One region of the Mesorhizobium sp. B4-1-4 genome, then DNA from elsewhere that is predicted to be linked to it. Evidence: riboswitches for the same ligand, from Rfam matches in the RefSeq annotation. Region 1 holds a riboswitch; each other region holds the start of a gene.
The links. Region 1 has a riboswitch for cobalamin ahead of FJW03_RS26245 (aromatic ring-hydroxylating oxygenase subunit alpha). Riboswitches for the same ligand answer to the same signal wherever they lie in the genome.
Positions count from the first base shown of each region.

Region 2: it holds a riboswitch for cobalamin, as region 1 does, so the genes downstream of both, FJW03_RS05575 (DUF1636 family protein) here and FJW03_RS26245 (aromatic ring-hydroxylating oxygenase subunit alpha) in region 1, are expected to answer to the same signal.
Region 3: it holds a riboswitch for cobalamin, as region 1 does, so the genes downstream of both, bluB (5,6-dimethylbenzimidazole synthase) here and FJW03_RS26245 (aromatic ring-hydroxylating oxygenase subunit alpha) in region 1, are expected to answer to the same signal.

Region 1 covers NZ_CP083950.1:5,442,324-5,447,453, reverse strand. Annotated here, with positions in the region: gene FJW03_RS26255 (DUF680 domain-containing protein) at 1-128, opposite strand, end outside; gene FJW03_RS26250 (DUF680 domain-containing protein) at 201-398, opposite strand; cobalamin riboswitch at 891-1,092, shown strand; gene FJW03_RS26245 (aromatic ring-hydroxylating oxygenase subunit alpha) at 1,244-2,491, shown strand; gene FJW03_RS26240 (hybrid-cluster NAD(P)-dependent oxidoreductase) at 2,512-3,612, shown strand; gene FJW03_RS26235 (hypothetical protein) at 4,023-5,130, shown strand, end outside.
Region 2 covers NZ_CP083950.1:1,180,525-1,185,654, reverse strand. Annotated here, with positions in the region: gene FJW03_RS05595 (MarR family winged helix-turn-helix transcriptional regulator) at 1-65, opposite strand, end outside; gene FJW03_RS05590 (FecCD family ABC transporter permease) at 224-1,273, opposite strand; gene FJW03_RS05585 (ABC transporter substrate-binding protein) at 1,273-2,220, opposite strand; gene FJW03_RS05580 (ABC transporter ATP-binding protein) at 2,268-3,053, opposite strand; gene FJW03_RS05575 (DUF1636 family protein) at 3,050-3,454, opposite strand; cobalamin riboswitch at 3,540-3,747, opposite strand; gene FJW03_RS05570 (helix-turn-helix domain-containing GNAT family N-acetyltransferase) at 4,065-5,015, opposite strand; gene FJW03_RS05565 (hypothetical protein) at 5,060-5,130, opposite strand, start outside.
Region 3 covers NZ_CP083950.1:798,149-803,278, forward strand. Annotated here, with positions in the region: gene FJW03_RS03650 (hypothetical protein) at 364-1,347, shown strand; partial or broken gene bluB (5,6-dimethylbenzimidazole synthase) at 1,512-2,093, opposite strand; cobalamin riboswitch at 2,142-2,324, opposite strand; gene FJW03_RS03660 (histone deacetylase family protein) at 2,505-3,431, shown strand; gene FJW03_RS03665 (exodeoxyribonuclease VII small subunit) at 3,435-3,686, shown strand; gene FJW03_RS03670 (DUF2277 domain-containing protein) at 3,798-4,064, shown strand; gene FJW03_RS03675 (pirin family protein) at 4,104-5,024, shown strand; gene dxs (1-deoxy-D-xylulose-5-phosphate synthase) at 5,112-5,130, shown strand, end outside.

The DNA of each region.
Region 1 (5,130 bases):
GTGTATGAGTTGTCCGTCGACGTGGCGGCCGGCTGGCTGGCGCCATTCGAACCATAATTGTCACTGCCGGCGAAAGCGCTGCCGGAAATGGCCAGAACGGCGACGGCAGCAAGAGCGATCTTCTTCATTTCAAGTCTCCTGAATTCTTTGAGTGTCGCCAGGGCGGCGGGCCAAACCCGCCGCCTACTGGAGATCGGCTGTTAGTTGTTGCCGAAGAGGTTGCGGTCAGCACCGTGGGTGGGCGTCTGAGCAGCCGGTTCCGACTTCTTGATCGAAGCGGTGTAAGAGCTGTCGGCAGCAGTGGCCGCGGGGGCATTCGCACCATAGTGATCGCTACCAGCGAAGGCGCTGCCGGAAATGGCCAGAAGGGCGGCGGCAGTGAGAACAATCTTTTTCATTTTGGGTACTCCAGTATCTTTCCGTCCGTCTAGCGGCGTGTCTTGGGATTGAAATCGCGTCGTTCGGACGACCCCGATGTGGGAGAGCCAGCTAGCCGTTTCCAATCACGAAGATGTTCAACGTGGACCATGAATCCACTACTTGAAATTGTACCAAGATCTTCCACGTGCGATTTTTCCGTTGGAATATCAAAGCGTTAATTAAAGTCGGCGTCGTCATCACCGACTGTATCGGAGGCTCGGCGTTCACACCGTCCTGCACGCACCGTCAACAGAAACGAACCGTTCGGTTCGATTTTAGAATCTGCTAATAGTCACTTTTCGAAACCACTAACCCTTTTTGCTTCCACTCCGGGCCGATTCCGACGCCCGGCGCGGCCGTCACCGCGATGATTTTCGCTGTCGCTGTTCGTGACCTGATCGTTGCGCATGGGTGTCGCGCCACATGGATGCGATGTCGCTTTCATGCCGATGTCGCAAGCGCTGTCGTGATTAGATCAGGTCATCTCAGGTGCCGCTTCGTGACGACGGGGCGGAGAATTGGGAAGCCGGTCAAAGTCCGGCGCTGCCCCCGCAACGGTGGTGGAGTTCAAGTCGCAACGGGAGACCACTGGGCGAAAGCCTGGGAAGGTGTCGCGACCGTCCGCAAGGACACTCCAGAGCCCGGAAACCAGCCAGAGATCGTAGAACTCGACTGATCGCGGTGGGCGGTCAAGAGGCGGATGCCGCATGCCCGGCGCTTGCCGGCATGCAGCCTTGTCCTTCCTCTCATCCCCTCCGGTTCAGTCATTAGAGCGACGCGCGTCCGTTTGGACGGGCCGATGCGATGAATGCGAGGACAGGACATGGATGTGCGCAACGATATGCTGAGGCTCTTGAACGGCCGCAGAGAGGGCTTTTCGCTGGAACAGCCCTTCTACACCGACCCGGACTGCTTCAAGCTCGACATGGAGCTGATCTGGTATCGCGATTGGCTGTTCATCGGCCATGATTGCGAATTGCCGAAGCCGGGAAGCTTCATCACCGTGCAGATCGGCGACTATCCGGTCGTGCTGGTGCGCGACCAGCAGGGCAAGATCAATGCCTTCCACAACTCCTGCCGCCATCGCGGCAGCCGCGTCTGCAACACTGATAAGGGCTTGGCGGCCAAACTGGTCTGCCCTTATCACCAGTGGACCTACGAGCTCGACGGCCGCCTGCTGTTCGCCCGCCAGATGGCCGACGGTTTCGACAAAAGCCAATTCGGCCTGAAGCCGGTCGCCCGTGAGAGCGTTGCCGGCTACATCTTCATCTGCCTGGCCAAGGAGCCCGCCGACTTCGCACCGATGCGGGCGATGATCGAACCCTATCTCAAGCCGCACCGGCTGAGCGAAGCAAAGATCGCTTTCCAGAGCACCATCATCGAGAAGGGCAACTGGAAGCTGGTCTGGGAAAACAACCGCGAGTGCTACCATTGCGCCGGCAGCCATCCGGAGCTTTGCAAGACCTTCCCGGAAGCGCCGACCGTGACCGGTGTACAGGGCGCCGACAGCGATCCTGAGATGATCGCGCACTGGGCGAAATGCGAGGCCGTTGGCCTGCCGAGCAAATTCCGCATCGATCCGGCCGGGCAATATCGCGCCACCCGCGCGCCGCTGCTGCGCGACGCGGTCAGCTACACGATGAGCGGCAAGCGGGCGGTGAAGAAGAACCTCTCCGACAGCGTCTCGGCCGACCGCATCGGCACCCTGATGCACTACCACTATCCAACCACCTGGAACCACATCCTGATCGATCACGCCGTCACCTTCCGCGTGCTGCCGATCAGTGCCACGGAAACGGCCGTGACGACGAAATGGCTGGTGCACAAGGATGCGGTCGAGAGCGTCGATTACGATCTCGCCGAACTCACCCATGTGTGGACCGAGACCAACGATCAGGATCGCCGTATCGTCGAGGAAAACGCCTTCGGCATCCTGTCGCCGGCCTACGAACCAGGCCCGTATTCGGAGCTGCATGAGGGTGGCGTGATCCAGTTCGTCGACTGGTATGCGCGCTTCATTGGTCCGCGCCTCGCCGAGGATGGTCGACCAGCGCTCCGCAGTGTCGCCTGAGAGGCCAAAGGATGAACGCGATGACTGATCTTGGCCTTTACCGCCATCTCGACCAGATGGCGCCCTGGAACGACCGGCTCCAGGTGCTGGAAGTGATTGGCGTCAGCGACGAATCTCCTGACGTCAAGACCTTCACCTTCCGCTCCGACAACCAGACCTGGTTCCGCTACAAGCCGGGCCAGTTCGTGACGCTGGAACTGCCGACAGATGACGGGCCGCTGATGCGCACCTATACGTTGTCATCGTCGCCATCGAGGCCGTTCTCGATCGCGGTGACGGTGAAGGCACAGGCCGGCAGCATTGGTACGCGCTGGATGTTCGATCATCTGGTGCCTGGCTCACACGTCAAGGCCTACGGGCCGGCCGGCGACTTCTCGCTGCACAGCCATCCGGCGGCAAAATATCTGTTCATCTCGGCCGGCTCGGGCGTGACGCCGATGATGTCGATGCTGCGGTGGCTGAACGACTGCGCGCCATGGACCGATGTCGGCTTCGTCAACTGCGCGCGGCGCCCCGAAGAGATCATCTTCCGCAAGGAACTCGAACTGCTCGGCGGCCATATGCCCGGCCTGTCGCTCGGTTTCATGATCGAGGAGCGCTCAAGCCGTGAGGGCTGGTACGGCCATATGGGCCGCATCGACGCCATAAGGCTGCCGCTGCTGGCGCCCGATTTTCGCGAACGCGAGATCTTCTGCTGCGGTCCGGATCCTTTCATGCGGGCCGTACGCGGCATGCTGGAAGCCGCCGGCTTCGACATGACGAAATACCACCAGGAGAGCTTCGCCGCGCCGGTGGTGGAGGAAATCCCGGCGCCGTTCGCAGCGCCCGCACAGGACGGCGCCCCTGTCCCCGCCGAAGCCGCGACAGCGATCCGCTTCGCGCTTTCGGAGGTCGATGCCGAATGTGTCGCCGGCCAGACCGTGCTGCAGACGGCGCGCGCCTCGGGCGTGCGGATACCCGCGGCCTGCGAATTCGGCCTGTGTGGAACCTGCAAGGTCAAGAAGGTCTTCGGCGATGTCGAAATGAGCCACAACGGCGGCATCCTCGATCACGAGATCGATGACGGCTTCATCCTGGCCTGTTGCTCCAGGCCGCTGTCGGCGTTGGAAATCGAGGCGTAATCGGTTCAAGGCCTCAACCGATCCGGGAAACAGTCGGTGCCTTGCCGGCCCTGGTTGCCTGCGACGCGGTGCCACCGAAAATCCGGCCGAACCGCGCAGACTGTAATGGCGCGATTAACCGCACTTTAGCCAATCCCGGCTAGCTTTCGGTGTCAGTTCCAGTGGCGGGAGCAGCCGGTGATCGACGTCAGCACTGCCGCTGGGCGAGCGGCGCGAGCACCGGTCGTGCCCATTTCGACCTTGCTCGACACAGTGGGCGCACGCACGATCGGCTTCTGCCTCCGACCTTATTGGCTTGTATTCCTCAGAACCGGATCAACTGCCATCTTTGGTACTGAGGCCAGCACAGCTGTGTTCCCGTCCATGATTTCGTCGTTCTGCGTAAAAGTCATCTTTGTTGGGGCGGTCCGATGAGCATGGGAAATGCAAGAAACATCAGTACTGCGACTGGCTTTGCGTCCGTGGTTGGAAGCTTGTCGCCGGTATGGCTTGTTGCGACCGTAGTGGTGTTCTCTTTTTTTATGCCGTGGACCGCCGGCGACAATACCGACGTCAGCTGGCTTATTGTTATCTGCGAAAAAGTCCTGGACGGTCAGAAACTCTATGTCGACATTCTGGAAACCAATCCGCCTTTCTCCGTGGCCCTCTATATTGGGCCGGTATGGCTGTCCCACAGGCTCGGCATCTCGCCGGAATCCGCAATCGAGTGCTTCATCTATCTGATCTTCTTCGTTTCGATTGCGCTGTCGGCTGTCGTCATCGAGCGAAGTCGAATCTTCGTCGATCTGAAGACGCAATGGATCTATCCCGCATTAGCGGTTTTGCTTCTCATCATGCCTGGGAATGTTTTCGGCCAGCGCGAGCATATCGGTACGATGCTGTTCATGCCGATGCTGTTCCTGATGATGTGGCGGATCGACAACCGCGCAGATGCGCCGGTTCCTCTTGGCCTTGCCGCAGCGGTTGGCTTGGCTGGAAGCGTACTGCTTCTGGTCAAACCACATTGGGCAACTGGTATCATACTGCCCTATTTCTACATCGCTTGGCGCAAACGCTCGCTGACGGCGTGCCTGACGGCTGAAAACGTCGTCATCTTCACGGTTTGCACTGCCTATCTCGTCAGTGTGTATGTATGGTTTCCCGAGTTTTTCGGCACTTTCCTGCAATTGCTGATGCGCTACTATGTCAGCTTGCGAGCCAACATCAACATTTTCGCGGCATTGCCGACTTTCGCCGTCTTCGTCGTTTTCGTGGTTTTCCAGATGCGCAAATCTGTCTGGCGAGACGACGTTGCGCTGGCGGTGGCGAGTGCCGCCGGCTTTTTTGTGTCCATGCTGTACCTCGGGAAATACTGGCCCAATCACCAGTATCCCTACCAGGCTACGATGCTGGTCGCGATGCTGCTGGCGGTGGCATCACGATGGCGAATAGCGGTTGGCCTCGCAAACCTACAGGCCGCCTCTGAGATCGCCAGTGTCAGGCTCCATGCGGCAGCCGCGCTGGCCGTGGTCGCCGCAC
Region 2 (5,130 bases), 2.0 Mb from region 1:
TTGCGCAGCAGACGCTGTACGTCGTGGATCAAAAATCCCAATCTATCGATGCCATCAGAAACCATGAGCGATACTTATAATAAGCGTGCTTACTATTCAAGGTGCCAAATCGCATGGAAGCCGGCAAATGTGCAGGACAGCCATGCGACACGGTCATGGTTGGCAAGAAGTAAGCGTCGTGAGCTTTTTAGAAGGAACCTGACAAGGGCAGAACCGAACGTTCTCACAGGCGATTTCGAACGACCATCGTGACGACGAAGAACGCGCCGAGCGAACTGGTGATAATGCCGATCGGCAATTCCTGTGGCGGCAGAAGCGTGCGGGCCAGAAGCTCGCTTGCCAGCAAAAGCACCGCCCCAAACAGCGCGCAGCTTGCGATCAGACGCAAATGCAAGGGGCCGGCCAGCGGCCGCGACAAATGCGGGATCATCAATCCGACAAAGCCGATGACGCCGGCGACCGAGACCAGAATTGCCGTCGAGAAGGCGGCGACGAGAAATGTCGCCCTGCGCATCCTTGCCACGGGCACGCCAAGGCTTTCGGCGGCACTTTCACCAGCCAGGAAGGCGTCCAGCCTGCGATGGTTCCACAGCCCGTAAATCGCAATCGTGCCGGCCCCCAACGCGCCCAGCCACACATTGTCCCAGCGCGCCAGCCCAAGCCCGCCCATCGTCCAGAACAGCACCGAATGGGCCGCGCGCTGGTCTCCGGCAAAGACCAGGTAGTTGGTCAACGCAGTGAACATGAAGGAGACGGCAAGCCCGGCAAGGATCAAGCGTTCCGGGCCCTGCCCCCTTACCCGCGCGACCAGCAGCAGCACGATGCCCGCTGCCAGTATGCCGCCGGTGAAAGCCGCGATCGGCAAGGTCCAGATGCCGAAACTGTCACCAAAGACGGTGATGACGGAAACCGCGCCCGCGGCGGCCCCCGAAGACAGGCCGAACAGGAAGGGATCGGCGAGATCGTTACGCGTCACCGTCTGCAGCAACGCGCCGACCATGCCGAGGCCCGCGCCGACACAGACCGCCAGGATCGTGCGCGGCAGCCGCAGATCGACGACGATCTTGCCGACCGGGCCAGACACCTCATGTTCGCTCAACCCGACGGCATGGCCAAGTGCGGCAACGACGTCGCTCAGCGGTATCAGCGTCGAACCATAGGCGATCGACAGCAGCACGAGAGCGGCGGTCGCCACCGCGCCCGCCGCCATGGCCAGCGGGAATGCCTTGTGCCCTGAGAGCGCGCCGGATTTGTGCTTCAGGGCGAGATGCATCAGAACGCTTCCGGATGCATCGCCCTGGCGATCTTGCCGATCGCGTCGATGTTTGCCGGTCCGGGCGTCAGCTCGGCATAACGCAGGGCCACGAAACGCTCGTTCTTGACCGCGTCCGTCTCTTTCATCGCCGGGTGCGCCTTCAGGAAATCAAGGAGTTTCGTGTAACCGCCGCCATCCTGATAGTCGAGCAGGATGAGGAATTGCGGATTGCGCGACGCCACGGTTTCCCAATCCGTGTTGCCCCAGCTCGTCTCCATGTCGGCCATGATGTTTTCGCCGCCGGCCGCCGTGATCATGGCACTCGGGATGGCGAATTTTCCTGCGGTGAACGGCTTGTCCTCGCCGGAATCGTAGAGGAACACCCGTGTTCCCTTGCGATCGCCGACCTTGGCGGTGATGTCAGCGAGTTGCGCCTTCCAACCGGCAACGAGCTTCTCCGCCTCGGCCTCCTTGCCGAAGATCTTGCCCAGTTTTTCGACATCGCCGTAGAGAAGGTCCATCGAGGCGGCGGGCCGGTTCTTGTCGAGATGGACGCAGCTTTCCGTCAGCACCAGCGTCTTGATGCCGTGCGGCGCGAGCGTGTCGGGCGTCACATCGCCGCCCGGCTTCATGCCATAGTACCAGCCGGCGAAGAAGAAATCAGGCTCGACCGCGACGAGGTTTTCGAGTGTCGGGTATTTCGGCGCCAGTTCCGGGATCGAACCCTGCTCGGCCTTGAAATCGGGCCCGACCTTGTACCATCCGGTGATGCCGGTCAGGCCGACGATCGACGGCTGCAGCTTCAGCGCGAAGGCCATCTCTGCCATGTTGAGATCGTGGATGACGGCGCGCTTGGGAGGCGCATCGAAGGTCAGCGGCTTGCCGCAACTGTCGACGGTGACCGGGAAGGCGAAGGCTGCCGACGCCAGCAGCGAGAAGGCGAGCGACAGGGCGAGGCGTTTCACGATTTTTGCTCCTTGGTTGAACTGTGTCGGATGAAAGTCGGTTTCGGTCAGGAAGGCGCCGCACGGTTCGGAACATCGAACACGGTCAGTTCGCGGTCCTCGGTGGGATGGCGCAGGCGAAACACGTCGACGCCGAAAATCTCGCGGATCAGTTGTTGCGTCAGCGCTTCGCGCGGCGCCGCCAGCGCATGGAGCCGGGCTTCGTTCATCACCGCTACCCTTGTGGCGAACGGCGCCACCAGGGCCAGATCGTGCAGCACCGCGATCACCGTCATGCCGAAGCCAGCCACGAGTTCGAGCAGTTCCGCGCGGGCGCGGGGATCGAGATGGTTGGTCGGTTCGTCGAGGAACAATACTTTAGGTTCCTGCGCGATGGCGCGCGCAAGCTGGGCGCGTTGGCGTTCCCCGCCCGACAGTGAGCCAATGGTGCGGCCAAGCAGGGGCAGCAAACCGGTCCGGCGCAGCGCGTCCACGACAATGTCGCGTTCCTCGCTCCTGCGTTTCAAGCCGGCATGCGGGACGCGGCCAAGCTCGACATAGTCGATCACCGCCAGCCGCGGATCCGGCTGGTCGGTCTGCCCGACGACGGCGATGTGCAGGGCCCGCTCGGCCGGCGAAATCCTGTCGAGGCGGCGCCCGCCGAGTTTCACCTCTCCGGAACTTGGCTTGAGCATGCCGGACAACATGCGCAGCAGCGTGGTCTTGCCGGCGCCGTTGGGGCCGATAATGGCGAGGCGATCGCCGATGGCCATGGACAGGCTGACCGCGTGGACCAGATTCCGCCCATTCGCCACCGCGCCGAGATCGCGCGCCTCGAGAAGCGGCACCGTCATCGGCTGTCTCCTGCCGGCTCGCCCGCTACCGGGATGCGGGCCAGCGTCTTGCCGGCCAGTCGCGGCGGACGTTGTCCGGCATTGCACCAGCCGTCGGGGAGCGAGGCGTAGAGCCTGGCAAACCGCACGAGATCGCCGGCGTCGGCCTCGGCATCGATGGAGCCGAAGAGATAGGCGGCCTTGTCCGGGGCCTGGAACGCCACCGCCAGCGGCCGCGCACAGCCTGCCATGCACGCCACCCCCTCGACCGTGAAGCCCTGCGCCACCGCGAGTTCGGCGTGGGTCGACAACCGCGAGCGCAAATCGGTGCACAAAGCTTCGCCCGACCTGGTCCCTGTCGGGATGTCGCGGCAAAGCGTGCACACGATGATACGGTGAATGCGATCTATGGCGGCGCCCAACTTTCCGTCTTTCTCGATTGGCGACGGAAGGATGTTGGCGGTCGGTCGTCAGACCGACGTCCACGTCTCCTCCCGGCACACCCCGTCCGGTCAACTCCGTGATGGCAGGTCTCCTGGCTCGCGGGTCTCGGCGCAATCCTGCCTTCCCAGCCTCGCCGGCCAGTGGCATTTCGGATCTCGCTCACCGCTTACAGTTGCGGGGGCAGCCACGGCCTCGATCCCAGGCGGATCTCACCGTGTTCCCTTTTCACCCCTCGCCTTTCGACTCGGGGACCATCACCATTCCACCCTAGTTTTCCCCGGATTGCATCGCAACGGATTTCTCAGTCGCGACGATCGGAGCCGAAGCCGCGCGCGACCACGCATCTTTATGTAATAACATAACGCAATAACGCATGAGGCGCGGCGCTGTCAAGCGAGGGGCTGTCAGCCATCTGTCGAGCGAATTGCGCGGAGTGCGCAATTTCGATCAAATTGGCCAAACGCGGAAAGCCGGATGATTTCAGGTCGAATCGACCTGAAATCTGAATCCGCTTCTAATCAAAGAGATAGGGCATGACGTCGTCTGAAAACCGCTTCACACTTTTCGGCATCATGCTCTGGCGGAAGATCACAAATCAAGATTCCAGTTCTGACCAACCAGATCCTTGCCGAAGGAATGATGAGGTTCTTCCTCGATCAGTTTGAAGCCGGCGGCCTGATAGATATGCCGGGCAGCGGCGAGAATGTCGTTTGTCCACAAGGTCAGGGTCTTGTATCCCCTGGCGCGGGCAAAGCCGATGACTTCCTCCACCAGTCGCTTGCCGATGCCGAGGCCACGCGCCGAAGGCTCGACATAGAGCAAACGCAGCTTCGCCACCTGATCCGACTTGCGTACGACGAAGACCGAGCCGACGACCTCGCCTTCCCGCTCGGCGATCCAGCTGCGCTCCCATTTCGGATCGTAGGATTTCACGAACGCCGCGAGGATTTCGGCGACCAGCGCCTCGTAGGTTTCGTCCCAGCCAAAGTCCTGGGCATAGAGCAGCCCTTGCCGGTGGGTGATCCAGCCGATGTCGCCGATCTGCAGCGGCCTCAACAGATAGGGGATCGTTGGCTCGGCATTTTCGGCGAGCAGACGCTGCACCGTCTGCATGGATTTGACCAGCCGGTCTTGTTCCGATGCCGGCAGCCGATCGAGCAGGGCCCGGACCTGATCGTGCGATTCCTTGTTCAGCGGTGCGAAGGCATTCCTGCCCGCCTGTGTCAACGCAATCGACGATTGCCTTGCGTCCGAAACCAGCGTCGCTCTGGAGATGAGGTGAAGGCGTTCGAACTTTTTCAGCAAACGGCTGATATAGCCAGCGTCGAGACCGAGATCGCGTCCGAGGTCGGTCGCAGTCAGGCCATCGCGATGCGCCAACTCGTAGAGCACACGCGCCTCGGTCAGGGAAAAGGCGCTTTTCAGCAACCCTTCGTCGAGCAGCCCGATCTGGCGGGTGTAGAAGCGGTTGAATGCCCGCACGGCATCGATCCGCTCCTTGTTGGGCGCATCATTGCGGGGCTGGTGGTGAACCGTCATGGACATCTCCTGTCTTTACAGGATCAATCATTTACTTGACTGAGTCAAGTATCTTGAGCATCCGACGTGTTCACATCGTCGGCAACACCGGCCAACGATCCGCAAATCCTGCCGC
Region 3 (5,130 bases), 1.6 Mb from region 1:
GTCCTGCTGGCAGGTCACCTGCGTTGGCGATTGACTGAAGCGTCCGCTTGCCTCGTCATCCTATGGCGAAGCAAGGAGCGAAGCGACGCGGCTCAGACCATAGGATCCATGCCGCGACTTCGACGTGTTGCCACGTCCATAATTCTGCTCCGCTGTGATCTTCGATCAAGATTACGGCATGGATCCTCGGGTCTGCGCTCCGCTTCGCGTCGCTCCGCCCGTGGATGACGACGTCGCGGAAGCCTCGGCCAATTCCGAACGTTTGCGAAACGAGCGGCTGCTCGCTTCTTCTCGTCGCCCCCCGGTTGACAATCTTCGGGATGAGCGCATCCTCCCAGCCCTCTCTGAGGGGAGATTCGGGGCATGTGGGATTTCGATATCGGCAGGTCGGTGTCCATCATGATGCGGACCTGGCCTTTCATTGTTTTTCGCATGATCGTCTATTTCGGCATCACTCTGGCCTATATCCTGGCGACTGGCACGGGCGCCTCCGTCGGCTATGGCGTCGGCCATATCTCCACCGATCCCGGCGGGCCGCTGTCCTTTGCCCTATGGGGCGGCGTGGTCGGCTTTGGCGCCGTCTCGATCGCCGTCTACTGGATCCGCGAATACATCCTCTACGTCGTCAAGGCCGGCCATATCGCCGTCATGGTCCATCTGATCGACGGCCGTGACGTTCCCGACGGTAAGAACCAGATCGTGTACGCAAAGGAGGTCGTGACCGAGCGTTTCGCCGAGGCTAACGTCCTTTTCGTCGTCGACCAGCTGGTCAAGGGCGCTATCCGCGCCATTACCGGCCTGCTTGGCGGCGTAGCCGCTTTCCTGCCCATTCCAGGCCTGAGCGGCCTTGTGTCTTTCATCAACACGGTAATCCGCCTGTCGCTCACCTATGTCGACGAGATCATCCTCGGCTACGATATCCGCATCAACTCGTCCTCGCCATTCGAAACCGCACGCCAAGGCGTCGTGCTCTACGCCCAGAACGGCAAGATCATGGTCAAGAACGCCGTCTGGCTGGCGATCATCATGTGGGGCGTGTCGTTTGTCATCTTCCTGCTGATGCTGGCCCCGGCCGGCGCCATTCTTTTCCTCATGCCCGGGCAGCTCGCCGGCTGGGCCTTCGTGCTCGCCATCGTCTTTGCCTGGGCCTTCAAGGCAGCCTTCATCGAGCCCTTCGCCATCGCCTGCCTGATGCAGGTCTACTTCAAGACCATCGCCGGCCAGGTGCCAGATCCGGCTTGGGACGCTCGGCTGGCCGAGGCATCGTCGAAGTTCAGGGACCTCAAGGACAAGGCGCTCTCCTCCTTCGGTGGTTCGCGCTGGGACACGGCCGGCGCGACACGCTGATCGGCCGGGCTGGCGGGCGTGCCGGCGACGGTATAGAGGCTCGACACCGCTGATTTGAGCGGCGCCTCGCCCTGGCCGCAAAACGTCTCGCTCATGATCAATTCGGGCAGCGGCAATCGCCGGCCCCAGCCATGTGTCTCGAGGTCCGGCTTGGGCGCGAACTCGGAAACACGGCCGACGCAGAGATAGGCGATCGGCGTCACGTGCTCGGGAATGGCCAACAGCCGCTTCAACGCCTCAGGCTCGATGATGCTGACCCAGCCGACGCCGATGCCTTCGGCCCGTGCCGCCAGCCAGAAATTCTGCACCGCGCAGACCGTGCTGTAGAGATCCATCTCCGGATTGTGCCAACGCCCCAGCGGCGAACCTTTCGAGCGCTGGCGGTCGCAGGTGATGCAGATGTTGAGCGCGCTTTCGCAGATGCCTTCCAGCTTGAGCTTGCGGTAGAGCGCTTGTCGCTCTTCCTCGATTGCTGGCAGTTCCTGTTCACGCGCGGCCAGGAACAGGTCACGTACCTTCTCCCGGCGCCCGGCACCGCGAATGACGATGAAGTTCCACGGCTGCATGAACCCGACCGATGGCGCGTGATGGGCTGCAAGCAGCAGCCGAGCCAGCACCTCGTCGTCGATGGTCTCGGGAGTAAAATGGCTGCGAACATCGCGCCTGGTGAACATGGCTCGGTAGACGGCGTCGCGCGCCATCTGGTCAAATCCATCGCCCACAGGAGCGGTCATGGCTTCCGGCATCGCTTGTCCCCTTGCGACTTCAAATCAATGCCGCCCGCCTGACCATGCGGGTGACGATGCCTGCCAGGCCGGTCTTCTGGCTCGGGATCAACCCGCGTCCGGTGCCTTCCCGTCATCGACAGTGGCATTTACCGGCGCGGTCCCCCTTACAGCGTTGGGCACGCCACGGAATTCAACCGTGTTCCCGATTCTCCCGCCAGAGCATTTGCAGCCAAGTGGATTTCACTTGGCGTCGCATAATGCGACTGAGAACAAACAGGCCGGCGGGCACCAGGCAGTGGTGGCGACCTTACCCCGAAGCCCCGGCCGCGCCAATCCCCGCAGCGACGCGAATGGACGCAGACGTGATTTTCCCCAGCGATCAAGCCGCAACGCATGGCCATTGCCGTGTCGGGGCACTAGATAGGGACGATGGCCACCCGTCTCTACACGCACCCTATCTTCCTTGAACACATCACGCCGCCCGGCCACCCCGAACGGCCGGACCGCTTGCGCGCTATCGAGCGCGTGCTCGACGACGAAGCCTTTGCCGCGCTCGAACGGGTCAAGGCGCCGGAAGGAGATGAAGCCACTATCCTCTATGCGCATCCGGCCGATTTCGTCGCGCGTGTGCGCGCCGCCATCCCCGAAGAGGGCATCGCCCGCGTCGATGCCGACACCACCGCCAGTCCGAAGAGCTGGCAGGCGGTGATCACCGCGATCGGTGCCGCCAATGCGGCCGTCGACGACGTCTTCACTGGCCGGGCCGACAATGCCTTCGTCGCAGCACGGCCGCCCGGCCATCATGCCGAGAAAACCACCGCCATGGGTTTCTGTTTCTTCAACACGGCGGCGATCGCGGCCCGCTATGCGCAGAGGAAGCATGGCGCCGAGCGGGTCGCCGTCGTCGATTGGGACGTGCATCACGGCAACGGCACACAGGATATTTTCTGGGACGATCCTTCGGTGCTCTATTGCTCGACGCATCAGATGCCGCTCTATCCCGGCACCGGCGCGAAGAACGAAACCGGCGCTGGCAACATCGTCAACGCGCCTCTGGCGCCGCAGACTGGCAGCGAGGTGTTTCGCGATGCCTTCCTGTCGCGGATCCTGCCGGCGCTCGACAAATTCGCGCCCGATCTGATCATCATTTCGGCCGGCTTCGACGCGCACCACCGCGACCCGCTGGCCGAGATCAATCTGACCGAGGATGATTTCGACTGGGCGACGGGCCAGCTGATGCAACGCGCCGCGCGTCACGGCGACAACCGGCTCGTCAGCCTGCTCGAGGGCGGCTACGATCTGCAGGGATTGGCATTTTCGGTCGCGGCCCATGTCGCGCGGCTGATGAAAGGATGAATAATGGCTGGTGAGACCAATGAAGACGTCAAGGCGATGAGCTTCGAGCAGGCACTCGATGCGCTGGAGAAGATCGTCGATGACCTGGAGCGTGGCGACGTGCCGCTCGATCAGTCAATCCGGATCTATGAACGCGGTGAGGCGCTGAAGGCGCATTGCGACCGGTTGCTGAAGGCTGCGGAGGACAAGGTCGAGAAGATCAGGCTGTCGCGCGACGGAAAGCCGGTTGGAACGGAACCGCTCGACGCGGACTGAGGCAGGGTCGCGATGACGGTCTTGCCTCGCCGGTTTTTGGACACGATCATGATTGAGGATCAAGCTCGTCCGGATTGGAACGGCTCCAGGACAAGAGGAGAAACGGAAGCGATGTGCAGAAACATCAAGACCCTGTTCAATTTTGACCCGCCGGCAACCAACGATGAAGTTCGCGACGCGGCACTTCAATTTGTCCGCAAGCTGAGCGGGACGACGCGTCCTTCGAAGCAGAACCAGCATGCGTTCGACCATGCGGTGGAGGCCATCGCGGCATCGGCGCGGGAACTGCTCGATTCCCTCGAAACAAACCAGCATCCGCGTAACCGCGAAGAGGTGGCGGCCAGACTTCGGGCAAAGGCGGCGCTCCGTTTTGCCTGATGCGGCCAAGGCGGTCTGGACCGCTGACAAGGAGAGTTCATGAGCTTCTTCCCGGGGAAGGACCCTGAAGCCGGCGATGCCTTTGCCAGCGATCAGATCGAACTGATGGTCATCCCGAACGCCAAGGATATTGGCGGCTTCGAGGTGCGCCGAGCCTTGCCAACCGCCAAGAGGCGTCTGGTCGGCCCATTCATCTTCTTCGACCGCATGGGGCCGGCGATCCTGCGCGCCGGCCAGGCGCTCGATGTCCGTCCCCATCCCCATATCGGCCTGTCGACGGTCACCTATCTGTTTGACGGCAAGATCCGGCATCGCGATTCGTTGGGCACCGAAATGGTCATCCAGCCCGGCGATGTGAACCTGATGACCGCCGGCCGCGGCATCGTGCATTCCGAGCGCACGCCGGAGGAATTGCGCGGCGCGCCAATGTCGATTTCGGGCCTGCAGACATGGCTTGCCTTGCCAGACGACAAGGAGGAAGTGGCGCCGGTGTTCGAGAACACGGCTGTCTTGCGCCTTCCCGAGATCGATGCCGAAGGCGTCAGCGGCCGCGTTGTCATCGGTGATTTCCAGGGCCTGCGCTCCCCTGTTAGGGCCGATTCCGAAACGCTCTACGCCGACCTGCGCCTGGCGCGGGGCGCCAGCGTGAAAATCCCGCCCGACGCGGAAGAACGCGCCATCTATACGCTGGAAGGCGAGGTTTCGATTTCGGGCGATGTGTTTCCGGCGGAGCGGCTGCTGGTGTTCCGGCCTGGTGACGAGATCATCGTATCGTCGCAAACCGGTGCGCATTTCATGCTTTTCGGCGGCGCTTCGCTTGGCTCGAAGCGCTACATCTGGTGGAATTTCGTCTCCTCGTCCAAGGAGCGCATCGAACAGGCCAAGCAGGAATGGAAGACAGGCCGCTTCGATATCGTTCCAGGAGATGACAAGGAATTCATCCCGCTGCCCGAGAGCTGACGGGCGGATTGCTCCGCGTCACCGACACGCATTTACTTTCGCCGGCTGGCAGCCTATCCCGCCGATGAACAGAAAGCCTGAGCACCCGTGAACGCAACGCCGCATA